Regions from separate parts of the Streptomyces broussonetiae genome, predicted to be linked through region 4. Evidence: riboswitches for the same ligand, from Rfam matches in the RefSeq annotation. Region 4 holds a riboswitch; each other region holds the start of a gene.

Region 1 (4,189 bases), 1.4 Mb from region 4:
TCTGCGACCTGCTCGGCGTCCCGCGCGAGGACCAGGACGACTTCCGGGACTGGGCGGGCATGATGATCCGGCACGGGGGAGGGCCCCGCGGCGGCGTCGCCCGGTCGGTCAAGAAGATGCGCGGCTACCTCGCCGAGCTGATCCACAAGAAGCGGCAGGCGCTGCCCGCCGAGCCCGCACCCGGCGAGGACCTGATCTCCGGCCTCATCCGCGCCTCGGACCACGGCGAGCACCTCACCGAGAACGAGGCGGCCGCGATGGCCTTCATCCTCCTCTTCGCCGGTTTCGAGACCACCGTGAACCTGATCGGCAACGGCACCTACGCCCTGCTCACCCACCCCGAGCAGCGTCGGCGGCTGCAGGACTCCCTGGTAAGAGGGGAGCGGGCCCTGCTGGAGACCGGAGTCGAGGAGCTGCTGCGCTACGACGGCCCGGTGGAACTGGCCACCTGGCGGTTCGCCACCGAGCCGCTCGCCGTCGGCGGGCAGGACATCGCGCCCGGCGATCCGGTGCTCGTCGTGCTCGCCGCGGCCGACCGGGACCCGGAGCGGTTCGCCGACCCGGACGTGCTGGACCTCGCCCGCCGTGACAACCAGCACCTCGGCTACGGCCACGGCATCCACTACTGCCTGGGCGCGCCGCTCGCCCGCCTGGAGGGTCAGAGCGCGCTCGCCACCCTGCTCACCCGCCTGCCCGACCTGCGGCTCGCCGCCGATCCGGCCGAGCTGCGCTGGCGCGGCGGGCTCATCATGCGGGGCCTGCGCACCCTGCCGGTGGAGTTCACGCCCACAGCCTGAACACCCCGTCGGCACACCTCGTCCAGGGGAGGACGACAGTGCCTCAACCCTGTGATCTTCACGTGATCTGCGCGGCATTAACTTGTGACAAGTGATCGTCAGCCGCTACGTTCACCCATCAGCGTGGCGACAGGCACCAGCCGCCGCGCCGGTCCTGCTGTCGCACGAAAGGCTTCCGCATGCTCACCGGGAACGGTCGTCACCGTCGCCCCCGTCAGGCTCCGGCCCTCCTCGTCGCGGCCGGAGTCACCGGCTCCGCCATCGCCATCCCGCTGCTCGGCGCCGCGAGCGCCAACGCGGCCGACGGCACCACGTGGGACAAGGTCGCCGAGTGCGAGAGCGGCGGCTCGTGGAGCGCGGACACCGGCAACGGGTACTACGGAGGCCTGCAGATATCGCAGGACGACTGGGACAAGTACGGCGGCACGCAGTACGCGGACACCGCCGACCAGGCCAGCCGCTCCCAGCAGATCGCCGTCGCCGAGAAGATCCTGGCCGGCCAGGGCACCAAGCCGTGGACCATGTGCGCGCTGACCGCCGGGCTGACCTCCAACTCCGCTTCGGTCGACGTCGACACGGGTGTCGGGAACTCCGGCAGCGGCAAGGGGTCGGGCAGCGACTCCGGATCGACCGACGAATCGGACTCGTCCGGTCTGTCGGATTCCTCCGGTGCCGGGTCCGGGCACGGGTCCGGTTCCGAGTCCTCCTCCGGCTCCGCGTCCTCCTCCGGCTCGGACTCCTCCGCGGACGCCGGTGTCACGCCGTCCCCTGGCCCGAGCACGGACAAGACGCCGGGCGCCGGGCGCGGTTCCGTCCCGAGCGGCACCCCCAAGTCGGACAAGACCGATAAGCCGGGCTCATCCGATTCCTCCGGCTCGGGAAACCCTCAGGGGAGCGACACCTCTCCCACGGCGACCCCGGGAACGGACGAGTCGGACAATCCCCAGCAGGCCGCCGGTTCGTGGAGTCTCGTCGACACCGGGGCCCTCAGTAGTGGCGGGCGTCACCGTGGTGGCAGCGCGGACGAAAGCGTGGCAAACGGTCAGGACGCCGCGTCCTCGGGTCGCCATGCGGGCCGTGGGCCGGGCGCGTACATCGTGCGCGAGGGCGACACCCTCACCTCCATCGCCGACGACCTCGGTGTCGACGGCGGATGGCGTGCGCTCTATACCGGCAACAAGAAGGCCATCGGCGCCGACCCGAACCACATCACCGCCGGTCAGACCCTGAAAGTCGGGGGCGAAAAGGGCGCCGAGTAGCGGGAGTTGACACCCTATTTCGCGACTGATGTCCGGTTTGGCGAAAGTGTGGGATGAGTCTCAGAAGCCCTGATCGTCTTTGAAATTCCGCCGAACGCATGTCTACGGTCAGGACCGCTCGTCACCACGAGCCCCGGCAGTCGCAACGCCGAATCCTGCCAGCGGTTGCCCGGGAACAGTCGTCGCGTCAAGCGCCGTAGGCAGGAGCGGGGGACCCAAGGTAGGTGCCGGAACCGGTGGTTGACACCGGAACCGGCTGGGGGTGAAGCCGCGGCTCGCGAACAGCGGGCCCGCGGCCGGGCAACTCAACCGGCCCGAACCCGACAGCTCACCTCGCAGGCGTCGGTGAGGGGATCGATTCATGCTGTTTTCCGGCAAGGGCAAGCACCGTCGTCCGTCCAAGGCCACTCGCGTCATCGCGCTCGCCGGCGTCACCGGTGCGGCCGTCGCCGCCCCGCTGATGGCGGCCGGCAACGCCTCCGCCGCCACCGCCTCCGAGTGGGACGCGGTCGCCCAGTGCGAGTCGGGTGGCAACTGGTCCATCAACACCGGCAACGGCTTCTACGGCGGTCTCCAGTTCTCCGCCTCCACCTGGGCCGCGTACGGCGGCACCGCCTACGCCTCGACCGCCAACCAGGCCACCAAGGCGCAGCAGATCACCGTCGCCGAGAAGGTCCTCGCCTCGCAGGGCAAGGGCGCCTGGCCGGTCTGCGGCTCGGGCCTGTCCTCCGCCGCGTACAACGGCTCCGCCCCGAGCACCGGCTCCAGCTCCGCCGGCAGCAGCTCCTCCTCCAGCAGCTCGTCGAGCAGCACCGCCACCCGCTCCGCCGATCAGCAGGCCGCCACCCGCTCCACCGAGCGCACGGCCCCGAAGGCGAGCAAGACCGTCACCACCCCGACCGGCAAGAAGGTCAAGAAGGGCGACGGCGAGTACAAGGTCGTCAAGGGTGACACCCTCAGCGCCATCGCCGAGAAGCACCACGTCCAGGGCGGCTGGAAGAAGCTCTTCGAGCTGAACAAGGACATCGTCGAGGACGCGAACCTCATCTACCCGGGCCAGCAGCTGCACCTGAAGTGACACCCGGCTGCGAGCCTGCCCACAGCGCCCTCACATCCCCTCCCCCCACGCTGAAGGCCCCGTGAGGGCCACCCCCGTCCCCACGGGCTCCCCGCCCCGGCGCGTGTTCCCCCGTACGCGCCGGGGCGGGGCTTTTGTCTCCCCGTCTGCCGTCTCCCCGTCTGCCGTCTGCCGTCTGCCGTCTCCCCGTCTGCCGTCCGGCGTCCGGCGCGCGCCGGCGGCCCCTCTCTCCGCGTGCGCCCCGGCTCTCATGTGCGCGTCCCTATATACGCGCCCGTCATATACGCGATATGCGCGCCCTCGTCCGCCGCATACGCGCCCGCGTACGCCGCCGCGCGTACTCCACCCGTTTCCCCGCTCTTCACCCCCACCCCTCTTTGTTCCGCTCATGAACAATGGGTACCGTCTGCATGTCCTTCCCTGTCCACGGGGCGGTCGGTCGACGGCCGCGGCCCCGGGGACGGTTAGGCTCTAGTCGCAAGGCGCAGCCGTAAGGCGCCCGCCCCGCACTTTCAGCGTCACATCCAAGAAGGAGATGCTCGTGCCGTCCATCGACGTCGTCGTAGCCCGGGAAATCCTGGACTCCCGAGGCAACCCCACGGTCGAGGTCGAGGTCGGCCTCGACGACGGCAGCACGGGTCGTGCCGCCGTTCCGTCCGGCGCCTCGACCGGTGCCTTCGAGGCCATCGAGCTGCGCGACGGTGACCCGAACCGCTACCAGGGCAAGGGTGTCGAGAAGGCCGTCCTCGCCGTCATCGAGCAGATCGGCCCGGAGCTGGTCGGCTACGACGCCACCGAGCAGCGCCTGATCGACCAGGCCATGTTCGACCTGGACGCCACCGACAACAAGGGCTCCCTCGGCGCCAACGCCATCCTCGGCGTCTCCCTCGCCGTCGCCCACGCCGCCTCCGAGGCCAGCGACCTGCCGCTGTTCCGCTACCTGGGCGGCCCGAACGCGCACCTGCTGCCGGTGCCGATGATGAACATCCTCAACGGCGGCTCGCACGCGGACTCCAACGTGGACATCCAGGAGTTCATGATCGCCCCGATCGGCG
Region 2 (4,189 bases), 180 kb from region 4:
TGCGAGTTCCTGCAGGTTCTCGATGCGGGTCTCGTCCTGGGGGTCGGTGGAGGACTGCAACTCGGCCAGGTAGCCGGTGCGTTCGAGGACCGCCTCCAGGACGGTCGCCGGTCCGGCGCCGGACTCCACGATCGTGCGCAGGTCCTCCATCAGCGTGTTGAACCGCTTGACCGCGTTGGTGGAGCGCGCGGCCATGCCGTACGCCTCGTCCACGCGCTTGAGCGCCTGCGGGAAGCTGATCTTCTCGCGCTGGGAGAGCGCGTCGATCATCGCCTCCGCGCGCTCGCCGATGCCCCGCTTGGGGACGTTGAGGATGCGCCGCAGCGGCACCGAGTCCTCGGGGTTGGCGAGGACGCGCAGGTAGGCGAGGACGTCCCGGACCTCCTTGCGCTCGTAGAAGCGGACACCGCCGACGACCTTGTACGGCAGGCCGACGCGGATGAAGACCTCTTCGAAGACACGGGACTGGGCGTTGGTGCGGTAGAAGACGGCGACGTCGCCCGCCTTGGCGTCGCCCGCGTCGACCAGGCGGTCTATCTCGTCGGCGACGAACTGCGCCTCGTCGTGCTCGGTGTCGGCGACATAGCCGGTGATCCGCGCGCCCTGGCCGGCATTGGTCCACAGGTTCTTCGGGCGGCGGGACTCGTTGCGCTCGATGACCGCGTTGGCGGCGCTCAGAATCGTCTGCGTGGAGCGGTAGTTCTGCTCCAGCAGGATCGTCGTCGCGTTCGGGTAGTCCTCCTCGAACTGGAGGATGTTGCGGATCGTCGCGCCCCGGAAGGCGTAGATCGACTGGTCCGCGTCACCGACGACGCACAGCTCGGCGGGCGGGAGGTCGCTCTCGCCCGCAGGCGTGTCCCCCTCGTGCGCGCCGGTGCCGACGAGTTCGCGTACGAGCGCGTACTGGGCGTGGTTGGTGTCCTGGTACTCGTCGACCAGGACGTGCCGGAAGCGGCGGCGGTAGTGCTCGGCGACGTCCGGGAAGGCGCGCAGCAGGTTGACCGTCGTCATGATCAGGTCGTCGAAGTCGAGCGCGTTGGCCTCGCGCAGCCGCGACTGGTAGAGCGCGTAGGCCTGGGCGAGGGTCTTCTCGAAGCCGTCACTCGCCTGGGCGGCGAAGTCCTCCTCGTCGATCAGCTCGTTCTTCAGGTTGCTGATCTTCGCGCTGAAGGACTTGGGCGGGAAACGCTTGGGGTCGAGGTCCAGGTCCCGGCAGACCAGGGCCATCAGGCGCTTGCTGTCGGCGGCGTCGTAGATCGAGAACGACGAGGTGTAACCGAGCTTCTTCGACTCACGGCGCAGGATGCGTACGCACGCGCTGTGGAAGGTCATCACCCACATCGCGTTCGCGCGCGGGCCGACGAGCTGCTCGACGCGCTCCTTCATCTCGCCCGCGGCCTTGTTGGTGAAGGTGATCGCGAGGATCTGGCCCGGGTGGACGCCCCGCTCGGCGAGCAGGTGGGCGATGCGGTGGGTCAGCACCCGGGTCTTGCCGGAGCCGGCTCCGGCGACGATGAGCAGCGGGGAGCCGGCGTGCGCGACCGCGGCGCGCTGGTTGTCGTTCAGCCCGTCCAGCAGCGCCGCCGCGTCGAGCGCGGGGCGCGGGGCGCCGTCGCGGTAGTAGGCGTCCCTGTCCGGTGGCGTGTCGAACTTCCCGCCGAACAGATCGTCCGGAAGCGGCTCCGGAGCATGATCGTCCTCGGGCGGCGGCGGGGGCTCCTCCTCGCGCCCGCGAGGGGGCTGGAGGTCCGCCAGGAAGCTGTCGTCAAAGAGGCTGCTCATCGCTCTCCGAGTCTAGGGCGCCGCACCGACAACCGATCGCCGTCCGGGGAAGAAGACCCCGTCGGCGGGGCGGCGAACACCCCTCACACAACGGAATCACCCGATGACAGCGACGTGATGCCGGCCTCGGATCACGAAAATGTATCGGACATATCACGCACCAACCTTCACACTAGTCACACGAGTTGGCTAGGTTGCCATCGGGCCGCGTGCGCGGCCCCCGCCGAGTCCGGCGCGCCCCTGGGGCGCCTGGAGCCGGGGACCCACCGAGTCCCGGGGTGAATCGGCCGACTCCCGTCCGGGACGACGCCGTAGGGCAACCCTTCCGAACCGCGCCCGAACCCGACAGCTAACCCGGTAGGCGGCCCATTGGAAGGAGTCGCCTCTCTTGGCGTCGCACCGCAAGCAGCGCCCCGGCGGGACCGCCGGAGCGGGTCTGCGCACCCCCGCCCTCGCCACCGCCGCTCTCACCTCCCTGGCCATGCTGTCCCAGACCGCCGAGGCCGCTCCCGGCGCGGACCACGCCCGGCCGAGCCTGGAGGAGGTGGAGAAGAAGGTCGACGACCTCTACCGCCAGGCGGAGTCGGCCACCGAGAAGTACGACTCGGCCAAGGAACAGGCCGGCAAGCAGCTAGGACGCGTCGACGCCCTCCGGAACGAGGTCGCCCGCCGCACCGACCGCCTGAACAAGGCCCGCGAGGAGCTGGGCTCCTTCGCCGCGGCCCAGTACCGCACCGGCGCCGCCGCTCCCGACACGGCCACCTTCCTGCTGGCGGACAACCCGCAGGACTACTTCGACCAGACCCAGCTGATGAACCGGCTGACCTCACGCGAGAAGAGCGCGGTCGACGGCTACATCAGCGAGCAGGCCGCCACCATGACGAAGCGGCGGGAGGCCGCCCAGAGCCTGCAGTCGCTGACCGACTCACAGCGCGACCTGCAGACCGCCAAGGCCACCGTCCAGAAGAAGCTCGCCTCCGCGCGCGAGCTGCTGTCGCAGCTGACGGCCCAGGAAAAGGCACGGCTGGCCGCCATCGAGCGGGAGAAGCAGCAGGAGGCGGCCCGCAAGGCGGCCGAGCTGGCGAAGCAGCAGGCCCAGGCTCAGCAGCAGAGCGGCTCGGCCGGTTCGTCGTCCTCCGGTTCGTCGTCCTCGGGTTCGGCCGGTTCCACGTCCTCCGGGTCTTCGGGGTCGTCCGGGTCCACCAGCTCGTACGACGCGAAGGCCGCCAGCGCCATCGCCTTCGCCCGCGCCCAGATCGGCAAGCCGTACGTGTGGGGCGCCACCGGGCCGGGGTCCTACGACTGCTCGGGCCTGACCCAGGCCGCCTGGAAGGCCGCCGGCGTCACACTCCCGCGCACCACGTACGACCAGGTCAACGTCGGCACCACGGTCTCACTGGCGAACGCGCGGCCGGGCGACCTGATCTTCTTCTACGACGACATCAGCCACGTCGGCCTCTACATCGGCAACGGCATGATGATCCACGCCCCCAAGCCGGGCGCGTACGTCCGCGAGGAGTCGGTGTACTACGGCGGAGAATCGATCATCCACAGCGTGGTCCGCCCGGGCTGAGGCGTTCGTCCCGCGCCGCCCGTCAGGTCCACAGGACGGCGATGAAGATGTTCGTCATGGTCAGCAGGCCGACGACGCCGAAGGCGGCCTTGTCGACCTTTTCCTCGTCGCGCTTCACGTAGACCAGACCGAGGATCACGATCAGCAGCGCCAGCTTCAGACCGATCTTGACGGCGTTGATGTGGTGGTTGTCGGTCTGGTTGAGGCCGACGAGGACCACACCGGTGACGAGCATGGTCAGCGCGCCGTGCAGCATCCCGGGGACGAAGCGGGCCGCGCCCTGCCCCATCGCCTTCATCTGGGTGAGGAAACCGCCGAGCAGCGCCGCGATGCCGATGATGTGCAGGCCGACGAAGAGATGGATGAGTACGTCCATGGGGCCGGAGCCTAGCCAGGGCACGCGGGCCCCCTGCCACCGGGCCCGGCGACAGACGTTCCGGGCCCGGTCCGCTGCCGATCCCGCCCGCATGTGGATCTTGCATATATGCGGCCCATAGCACTTCACGCCTTGCGCCCGTCCCCCTTTCCGGGCTTCGGTCACCACGCTGCGTAAAGGAGACGATTCCGCGGAGGCGATGCGATCACATACGGTCACATCCCTGTGTGTCGGAACCAGTTCCGCACACCGCGTTACCTGGTCGTCACAGTCCGGCCTAGCGTCCTTCCCCAGGTGACCGACTCCCCACCGCCGCCCGGGCCAGGGCGGCGTCCGGCCACCACCGCCGAGAAAGGTCCGGCGGCGGCCCACTCCCCCTGTGCGGGCCGCCGCCGGACGGACGAGACCGCTCGGCCGGACCGCTCGGCCGCCCGGGCCGCTCGGTCGTCGAGGCGTAC
Region 3 (4,189 bases), 1.4 Mb from region 4:
GTGGGGGGACGGAAGCCGGATCGAGGCCGCGGTCCGGCGTCACACGGGAGGGGGCGAAGGTCCGCTCCCGGGCATGCTTCGCGATATGGGAAACTGGTCTAGACAACCCTGAACACCGAAGGGCAGCAACACATGGCTGAGCGCCGCGTCAACGTCGGCTGGGCCGAGGGCCTCCACGCCCGCCCCGCTTCCATCTTCGTCCGAGCCGCCACGGCCGCAGGCGTCCCGGTGACGATCGCCAAGGCCGACGGCAACCCCGTCAACGCGGCCTCCATGCTGGCCGTCCTGGGCCTGGGCGCCCAGGGGGGCGAGGAGATCGTCCTCGCCTCCGAGGCCGAGGGCGCGGACGCCGCCCTGGACCGGCTGGCCAAGCTGGTCGCCGAGGGCCTCGAGGAGCTGCCCGAGACCGTCTGAGCGCCACGCACAGAACGGCGAAGCCGCGTCGCCCTTTTCGGGGCGGCGCGGCTTCGCCGTTTGCGCGGTCTTTTACGAATGCGCGGGCACACCGAAATTCGGGCAGTGGAAATACACCGCCACCGAATTACTCTTCTTTGTATACGGCGTCCGTGTTAATGCCGCAGGCTCGACATGTTTACGGCGTGTTGCGAAGTCCTCACACGCTCGCCGGAACCGGGAAAGCGAAGCCGGTGCGCGGCCGTGGCGCGCTCGCCGTGCAGTGCGGTGAGCGCCCGCGCGCGCTCACCGTCGCCGCGCGCCACCGCGTCCACGATCGCGGCGTGCTCCGCCCACGACTCGGCCGGACTCGGCGTCGCCTCGACCGTGTACATCCAGGCGATCTTGTGGCGCAGCTGAGTCAGCATCGAAGTCAGCGAGGGGCTGCCACAGGCCTGGACGAGCGTCTCGTGGAACCAGCCGCCCAGGGCGCGCAGATCCTCGCTGCCGCCCCGCCTGGCCCGTTCCTGACCCAGTCTGACCAGGCCCCGCAGCACCTTCAGATGCGCCTCCGTGCGCCGCTGTGCGGCCCGGGCGGCCCCGAGCGGCTCCAGCAGCAGCCGCATCTCCAGCAGGTCGGCCGCCTCGTGCTCGGTCGGCTCGGCCACGCACGCGCCCGCGTGCCGGCGCGTGACCACGAAGCCCTCCGCCTCCAGGGTGCGCAGCGCCTCGCGGACGGGGACGCGCGAGACGCCGTAGCGGCGGGCCAGGACTTCTTCGGTCAGGCGGCCGCCGCGCTCGTGGACACCGGCGACGATGTCGTCCCGGATCGCCGTGCATACCGAGTGCGCCGGAATGCGCATGACACCTCCGCATTAATCCCCGTGAGACGTCGACGATGGACGCGTGTTCCGTGACTCTATTGCAATGAGCCGGAATTTCCGACGGCGGGCCGGAATCCATGGATATTTTTTGGCCAGCGACCGACGCGGACATCCGCCGGGCACCGTGAAAAATGTCGAAAGCCCCGGCTCGGTGAGCCGGGGCCTTGGATGCCGTTCGCCGTATGCGTCAGACGTTCACGCCGTGCTTGCGGAGATAGGCGACGGGGTCGACGTCCGAGCCGTAGTCGGGGGTCGTCCGGGCCTCGAAGTGCAGGTGCGGTCCGGTGACATTGCCGGTCGCGCCGGACAGGCCGATCTGCCGGCCAGGGGTGACCTGCTGGCCCACCGTGACACCGATGGACGACAGGTGGCCGTACTGGGTGTACATGCCGTCGGCCATCCGGATCACGATCTGGTTTCCGTACGCACCGCCCCAGCCCGTGGAGACGACGGTGCCGGAGCCGACCGCCAGGACGGCGGTGCCGCTGGCCGCGTGGAAGTCGATACCGGTGTGGGAGCCGGAGGACCACAGCGAGCTGCTGGCCTTGTAGCCCGTGGAGACGTACGAGTTCGAGATCGGCGCGACGAAGCGGTTCAGGCGCTCGCGCTCGGCCTCGCGGGCGGCGCGCTCCTTGGCCTCGCGCACCTCCTTGGCGCGCTTGGCCGCGACCTGCTCGGCCACCTTCTGCTCCGCGGCCTGCTTCTGGGCTGCGGCCTGTTCATCGATGTGCTCGGCGATGTCGTCACCCACGGTGATCACCGGGGTGAGGCCGGTCTGCTCGGCGGAGTTCTCGGCGGCGAACGCCGGGGCGGCCGCGAGGGTGCCGATGACGCCGGTGGTGGTCAGGGCCGCGATGCCGGCCGCCTGAGCGGTGGTGCGCTTGACCCGGCCGGGCTTGCGGTGCTTCCCGGTGGCGCACATGAACGCCATGAGGTGGCTGGTCCTTTCCTTCCCTCTCGCCTACCGGGTTAGCTGACGGGTTCGGAGCAGGAAGGTCTCCTACGGACCCCCTCGCTCGCGCGCGGGCGGTCCGATTCACCCCAGGGACTGCGGTTGGGTCCCCGGCTCCCCTGACTCGCGCCGTACGGGGACTCGGCGATGACTGCCCGGTGCCGCGGGTGCGGCGTATTGCCTGACGGACAGCCCGGACGACGCTAGGCGGGCCCGCCGTCAATCCCCAAACCGATCCGGAATTTTGTAGCGCATCCCACAGAGCAGACGGGCAACCTCCGCCTCAAATCGGGCATCTGGGGAAGGGAGTGGAACAGCAAAGGGCCCTGACGACCCGTAGGCCGTCAGGGCCCCACGCGCGTGCGTGGCGCGTGTGCGCCTCGTTCTCCCGCGCGTGCGTGCCGCTTGCGCGCGTTGTGCCTCTACGCGTTTCGCCCGTACGCGTTCCGCACACGCCTTGTGCGCGTTACCGCATCACTCCGCGGCGACGACGGTGACCTCGCCGATACCGAGCGCCTCCACGGGCGCCTTGATCTGGGCGGCGTCACCGACGAGGACGGTCACCAGGCGGTTCACCGGGAAGGCGTTCACGACGGCCGCCGTGGCCTCCACCGTGCCCGTCGCGGCCAGCTGCTGGTACAGCGTCGCCTGGAAGTCGTCGGGCAGGTGCTGCTCGACCTGGTCGGCCAGCGTGCTCGCGACGGCCGCCGCCGTCTCGTACTTGAGCGGTGCCACCCCGACGAGGTTCTGCACGGCCACGTCCCGCTCGGCGTCGGTCAGGCCCTCGGCCGCGAGGGTGCGCAGCACCTTCCACAGGTCCTGAAGCGCGGGACCGGTGTTCGGCGTGTCCACCGAGCCGCTGATGGCGAGCATCGAGGCACCCGAGCCGTCCGGGGCGGACCGCAGGACCTGCCCGAAGGAACGCACCCCGTAGGTGTAGCCCTTCTCCTCGCGCAGGACGCGGTCCAGGCGGGAGGTGAGGGTGCCGCCGAGGCAGTAGGTGCCGAGCACCTGGGCGGGCCACACGCGGTCGTGCCGGTCGGGGCCGACGCGGCCGATGAGCAGCTGCGTCTGGACGGCACCGGGCCGGTCCACGATGACCACGCGGCCGGTGTCGTCGGCGCTCACCGGCGGCACGGGCCGGGGCTCGCCCGGGGTACCGCTCCAGGCGCCCAGGGTGTCGCCGAGCAGGGCGTCCAGGTCGATGCCCGTGAGGTCGCCGACCACGACCGCGGTGCCCGTGGCGGGGCGGACGTAGCGGTCGTAGAAGGCGCGTACGGCAGCCGCGTCGATCTTCTCGACCGTCTCCTCGGTGCCCTGGCGCGGGCGCGACATGCGCGAGGTCGACGGGAACAGCTCCTTGGAGAGTTCCTTGGCGGCCCGGCGGGAGGGGTTGGCCAGCTCGTGCGGGATCTCGTCCAGGCGGTTGCGGACCAGCCGCTCGACCTCGCTCTCGGCGAACGCGGGCGCGCGCAGGGCATCGGCGAGCAGGCCGAGGCCCTTGGCCAGGCGGGAGGCGGGAACCTCCAGGCTGAGGCGGACGCCGGGGTGGTCGGCATGCGCGTCCAGCGTGGCGCCCGCGCGCTCCAGCTCGGCGGCGAACTCCTCGGCGGAGTGCTTGTCGGTGCCCTCGGAGAAGGCCCGCGCCATGATCGTGGCAACGCCGTCCAGGCCGGCCGGCTCGGCGTCCAGGGGGGCGTCCAGCAGCACCTCTACGGCGACGACCTGCTGGCCGGGACGATGGCAGCGCAGCACGGTCAGGCCGTTGTCGAGCCCGGTGCGCTCCGGGGCCGGGAACGCCCACGGCCTGGCCTCGCCGGGCTGCGGCTGGGGGTGGAAGTCCATGGTGGCGAGCTGGGTCACTTGGCCGTCTCCTCGTTCTCGTTACCGGCCTCTACGGTCGCTTCCTGCTCCGGGTCCTCGGGCACGTCGGCGTCCGGGGCCTCCTGCGGAGACTTGG
Region 4 (4,189 bases):
GGTGCTGATCTTCACGGTGCCGGACAGCTGCTGCACGTCCGACTTGGCGATCTTGTCGATGAGCTGCTGCGCGGTGATCTTGGGCAGGTCGGGGTCGCCGGAGGCGGCGAGCGCCGGGACCAGCCCGATCGTGGCCGCCGCCACCCCCACCACCGCGACCGGGACCGCGTACCGCGCGGCCTTGCGGCGTCCGGCGTGCGGTGCTGCGTCCCGCGCCTCGTCCGCTGCGTCGTCGGATTCGTACGGTGCCATGTGTGCCTTACCTCCGTCGTCGGCGGCGGCTTGTCCTCACCCTGGTCCACCCGAGCCGCCATTCTCACCCGAATCGGTGAGGAGTGGTGATGTCCGTGTTCTCCATCTCACCAAAAGGGCCGTGAAGAAGCGTCAGACCACGGAGCCAACTCCGTGTACGACTGCGGTATGACACGTAAGGGCGACGGCTCCCCCGCCCCCTAGGGGCCGGACCGGGTCGCCCGGGTGTCGCAGGATGCCTACGGCGGTTCGCGCCACATGGTCGCACGATCGCGCCCGATGACAGCGGACCGCCGGGCTTCGATCGTCGGGGCGTCAACACGCCGGCCGAAACGCCGGTGGTGTCAGGTGGTGTCAGCCCGCGCGGTGCACCACCGCGTCGCACAGGTTCTCCAGAGCCGCCTTGGCGTCGCAGTCCCGCAGCGGCGACAGCGCGGCCCGGGCCTCCTCGGCGTAGCGGACGGCGTCACGGCGGGCCTGATCCAGCGCGGGGTGTACGCGCAGCGCGGTCAGCGCCTCGGCGTGCCGGGCGTCGTCGCTGAGGTCGGAGTCCAGCAGCGCGCACAGCGCGAGGTCCTCGGGCTGCCCCAGCCGGGCCGCGCGCTCGCGCAGCCGGAGCACCGGCAGGGTCGCGATGCCCTCGCGCAGATCGGTGCCCGGGGTCTTGCCGGACTCGTCCGAGTCGGAGGTGATGTCCAGTACGTCGTCGGCGAGCTGGAAGGCGACCCCGAGCCGCTCGCCGTACTGGGACAGGACGTCGACGACCGTCTCGTCGGCACCGGACGTCATCGCGCCGAACCGGCACGACACCGCCACCAGCGAGCCCGTCTTGCCGCCCAGCACGTCCAGGTAGTGCTCGACCGGGTCGCGGCCGTCCGTGGGGCCGGCGGTCTCCAGGATCTGACCCGTGACCAGCCGCTCGAACGCGAGGGCCTGTACACGGACCGCCTCGGGCCCGAGGTCGGCGAGGATCTGGGAGGCGCGGGCGAAGAGGAAGTCGCCGGTGAGGACCGCGACGGAGTTGCCCCACCGGGTGTTGGCGCTGTCCACGCCGCGCCGCACGGCCGCCTCGTCCATGACGTCGTCGTGGTACAGCGTGGCGAGGTGGGTCAGTTCCACGACGACGGCCGACGGCACCACGCCCGGCGCATAAGGGTCGCCGAACTGGGCCGCGAGCATCACGAGCAGCGGCCGGAACCGCTTCCCGCCGGCCCGAACGAGGTGCTGCGCGGCCTCCGTGATGAACGGGACCTCGCTCTTGGTGGCCTCGAGCAAGCCTTCCTCGACAGCCGCCAATCCGGCCTGGACATCGGCTTCGAGAGCCTGGTCCCGCACGCTCAGCCCGAACGGCCCGACGACGGTCACGAGGGGTCTCCTGTCTGCTGGTGTCTGCTGGCGATTACACGGCTTGTCGATAGGTCGCTGCCATCACTCGAGTCAGCGTATCCGGTCCTGTTTCGATCACCGATAGCGCCCACCGGTCCAGCCCGGGCGGTATTGGATCATGACCGGTATGTTTTTTGATCAGACGGTAAGAACGGACATTTATCGACTTAACAGGAATCCATGCCTTTTGTCGCGAACCGGAGGGCGAGCGGAGTAACACCTCCACCCCTCCCCCGCGCGCCCGCGACCATCAGGACAACGACGGGCGCAGCGTCCCGGGTTCCACCGCCCCCTCGATCCACTCCCTCGACGCGCCCCCCGGAAGCCATGTCCGGGCCACCTTCCGGCCACCCCGCCCCCACTCCCGGCCACCCCCTTCACCCCCGTCTACCCCCATCCACCCCCTCCATCGCTTCCCGGCCGCACCCCGATCCCCGCTCACCCTCCCCCTTGCCGGTGCACTCCTCTCATTCACCATCCGGGCACACGCTCACACGCACGAGCAGACTCCCCCAATCCGTTATATCCGATTTGAGTTGATTTGCACTTTCGTGAGTTGGGTCACGCGGCCCCACTCCGGCGCGTCGGCCACCGAACCACCCCCACCCCTTGCCCCGTCGGCGAGTTGAGGGTTTTCGATCGCAAAGGATCAACTACCCCAAAGAGCACAGACCAAGGTCAAATAGTGCGTTGTGTGAATCAGGCACTTGTTCCCGACATGTGCCGTCGCATACGTTCCGGGCCTCGGGTGGACGCCGAATCCTGCCGCCACCCGCATAACCATCCACGAACACATTTCGTACGGCAGGAGCGGGGGACCCAGGTAAGTCGCCTGACCGGTCGGCACCCGTCGCACCGGAACGGCTAGGGGTGAAGCCGCGCTTTCCCAGGAAGGCACGGCCGGGCACCTCCCCGCCCGAACCCGACAGCTCACCTCGCAGGCGCCGGAGAGGAACGTCCCCATGTCTGCTGCCGCTCAGCCCCGCCGTACCCGGACCAACCGTCTCGTGCGCACCCTCGCCGTCGCCGGCACCGGTGCCGCTGTCCTCGCCCTGCCACTCATCGGGGCCGCCAGCGCCTCCGCCACCACGGGCACGACGACCACCAAGGCCGCCACGACCACGGCCGGGTACCCGAACACCCTCGACGGCTGGATCCGCAAGTCGCTCGCGATCCTGACCCAGAAGGGGATCCCCGCCTCCTATAACGGCATCTACCGCAACGTCATGCGGGAGTCCTCCGGCAACCCGCAGGCCATCAACCTCTGGGACTCCAACGCCGCCGCCGGCATCCCGTCCAAGGGCCTGCTCCAGGTGATCGACCCGACCTTCAACGCGTACCACGTGGCCGGCACCTCGTTCAACATCTACGACCCCGTCGCCAACATCACCGCGGCCTGCAACTACGCCGCCGCGCGCTACGGATCGATCGACAACGTCTACAGCGCGTACTGAGACACGGTGGCGGCCTGAGACACGGCCGCCGCTGACCCGGCTGCCCGGTGCGTACTGATGTGCCGGTCAGTCGGTCGGAAAGAGTCGTTCGAGGACGGCGGCGATGCCGTCGTCCTCGTTCGACAGAGTGATCTCGTCGGCCACCGCCTTGAGTTCGGGGTGGGCGTTGGCCATGGCGACCCCGTGTCCGGCCCAGTCGAACATGGGGATGTCGTTGGGCATGTCCCCGAACGCCAGGGCCTCCTGGGCTCCGATCCCCAAGCGCTCGGCGGCCAGTGCCAGCCCGGTCGCCTTGGTCACCCCGCACGGCTGCAGTTCCACGGTTCCCGGCCCCGACATGGTGACCGTCGCGAGCGAACCCACCACCGCGCGCGCGATGTCCGTCAACTCGTCGTCGCTCAGGGTGGCATGGCGCAGCAGCACCTTGCTGATGGGCTCGCTCCACAGGTCGTCGCGCCGGCCCACCCGCACCGCGGGCAGAGTCGGATGCGGCATCCGGTAGCCCGGCTCGATGAGCGTCAGCCCGTCGACACCGTCCTGGTCCACGGCCGCGTAGACCTGCCCCACCTCGGCCTCGATCTTGCCGAGCGCGGTCTCGGCCAGTCCCCGGTCCAGCCGCACCGACCACACCAGGCGGCCGGCCGCGGCGTCGTAGACCTGTGCGCCCTGCCCGCACACCGCGAGCCCGGTGCAGCCGAGGCGTGCCAGCAGCGGCCGTACCCGCGGGGCCGGGCGGCCCGTCACCACCAGGTGCCGACCGCCGGCCCGTGCCACCCGCGCGAGTGCCGCCAGCGACCGGTCGGAGACCGTGTCGTCGCCGCGCAGCAGCGTTCCGTCCAGGTCAGTGGCGATCAGTGCATATGCGGGGGAGGCTGCCATGATCAGAGAATACGGATACGGCGCCCCTCCGACTCACCTTGTCGTCCTGCGTACTTACGTGCTCATCAGCCCCAAGTGGCGCTTTGCGACTTCTTGTTGACCTCTCTCCAGCGCCCTCCGCGGTCAGCCGTGGGCCGCTGCCAGGTGTTTCGCCAGGTACGGGGAGGCGAACTCCGTACCGCACACGAAGCGCATGACCGGGCCGTACGACGACGCCG

Evidence for each region. A riboswitch is a leader RNA that binds a small molecule or an ion and turns the genes downstream of it on or off. The one in region 4 is predicted to bind cyclic di-AMP.
Region 1: another riboswitch for cyclic di-AMP. It lies ahead of GQF42_RS19195 (LysM peptidoglycan-binding domain-containing protein); the one in region 4 lies ahead of GQF42_RS25660 (transglycosylase SLT domain-containing protein).
Region 2: another riboswitch for cyclic di-AMP. It lies ahead of GQF42_RS26565 (C40 family peptidase); the one in region 4 lies ahead of GQF42_RS25660 (transglycosylase SLT domain-containing protein).
Region 3: another riboswitch for cyclic di-AMP. It lies ahead of GQF42_RS31935 (M23 family metallopeptidase); the one in region 4 lies ahead of GQF42_RS25660 (transglycosylase SLT domain-containing protein).

Annotation. Positions count from the first base shown of each region.
Region 1 covers NZ_CP047020.1:4,161,363-4,165,551, reverse strand. Annotated here, with positions in the region: gene GQF42_RS19205 (cytochrome P450 family protein) at 1-797, shown strand, start outside; gene GQF42_RS19200 (LysM peptidoglycan-binding domain-containing protein) at 977-2,056, shown strand; cyclic di-AMP (ydaO/yuaA leader) riboswitch at 2,239-2,413, shown strand; gene GQF42_RS19195 (LysM peptidoglycan-binding domain-containing protein) at 2,418-3,134, shown strand; gene eno (phosphopyruvate hydratase) at 3,670-4,189, shown strand, end outside.
Region 2 covers NZ_CP047020.1:5,716,608-5,720,796, reverse strand. Annotated here, with positions in the region: gene pcrA (DNA helicase PcrA) at 1-1,782, opposite strand, end outside; cyclic di-AMP (ydaO/yuaA leader) riboswitch at 2,019-2,163, shown strand; gene GQF42_RS26565 (C40 family peptidase) at 2,171-3,355, shown strand; gene GQF42_RS26560 (hypothetical protein) at 3,378-3,731, opposite strand.
Region 3 covers NZ_CP047020.1:6,929,365-6,933,553, reverse strand. Annotated here, with positions in the region: gene GQF42_RS31945 (HPr family phosphocarrier protein) at 133-414, shown strand; gene GQF42_RS31940 (GntR family transcriptional regulator) at 570-1,256, opposite strand; gene GQF42_RS31935 (M23 family metallopeptidase) at 1,465-2,208, opposite strand; cyclic di-AMP (ydaO/yuaA leader) riboswitch at 2,221-2,386, opposite strand; gene GQF42_RS31930 (M16 family metallopeptidase) at 2,704-4,092, opposite strand; gene GQF42_RS31925 (M16 family metallopeptidase) at 4,089-4,189, opposite strand, start outside.
Region 4 covers NZ_CP047020.1:5,540,397-5,544,585, reverse strand. Annotated here, with positions in the region: gene GQF42_RS25670 (LolA family protein) at 1-252, opposite strand, end outside; gene GQF42_RS25665 (polyprenyl synthetase family protein) at 607-1,617, opposite strand; cyclic di-AMP (ydaO/yuaA leader) riboswitch at 2,420-2,597, shown strand; gene GQF42_RS25660 (transglycosylase SLT domain-containing protein) at 2,601-3,092, shown strand; gene GQF42_RS25655 (HAD family hydrolase) at 3,159-3,971, opposite strand; gene GQF42_RS25650 (FAD-dependent oxidoreductase) at 4,095-4,189, opposite strand, start outside.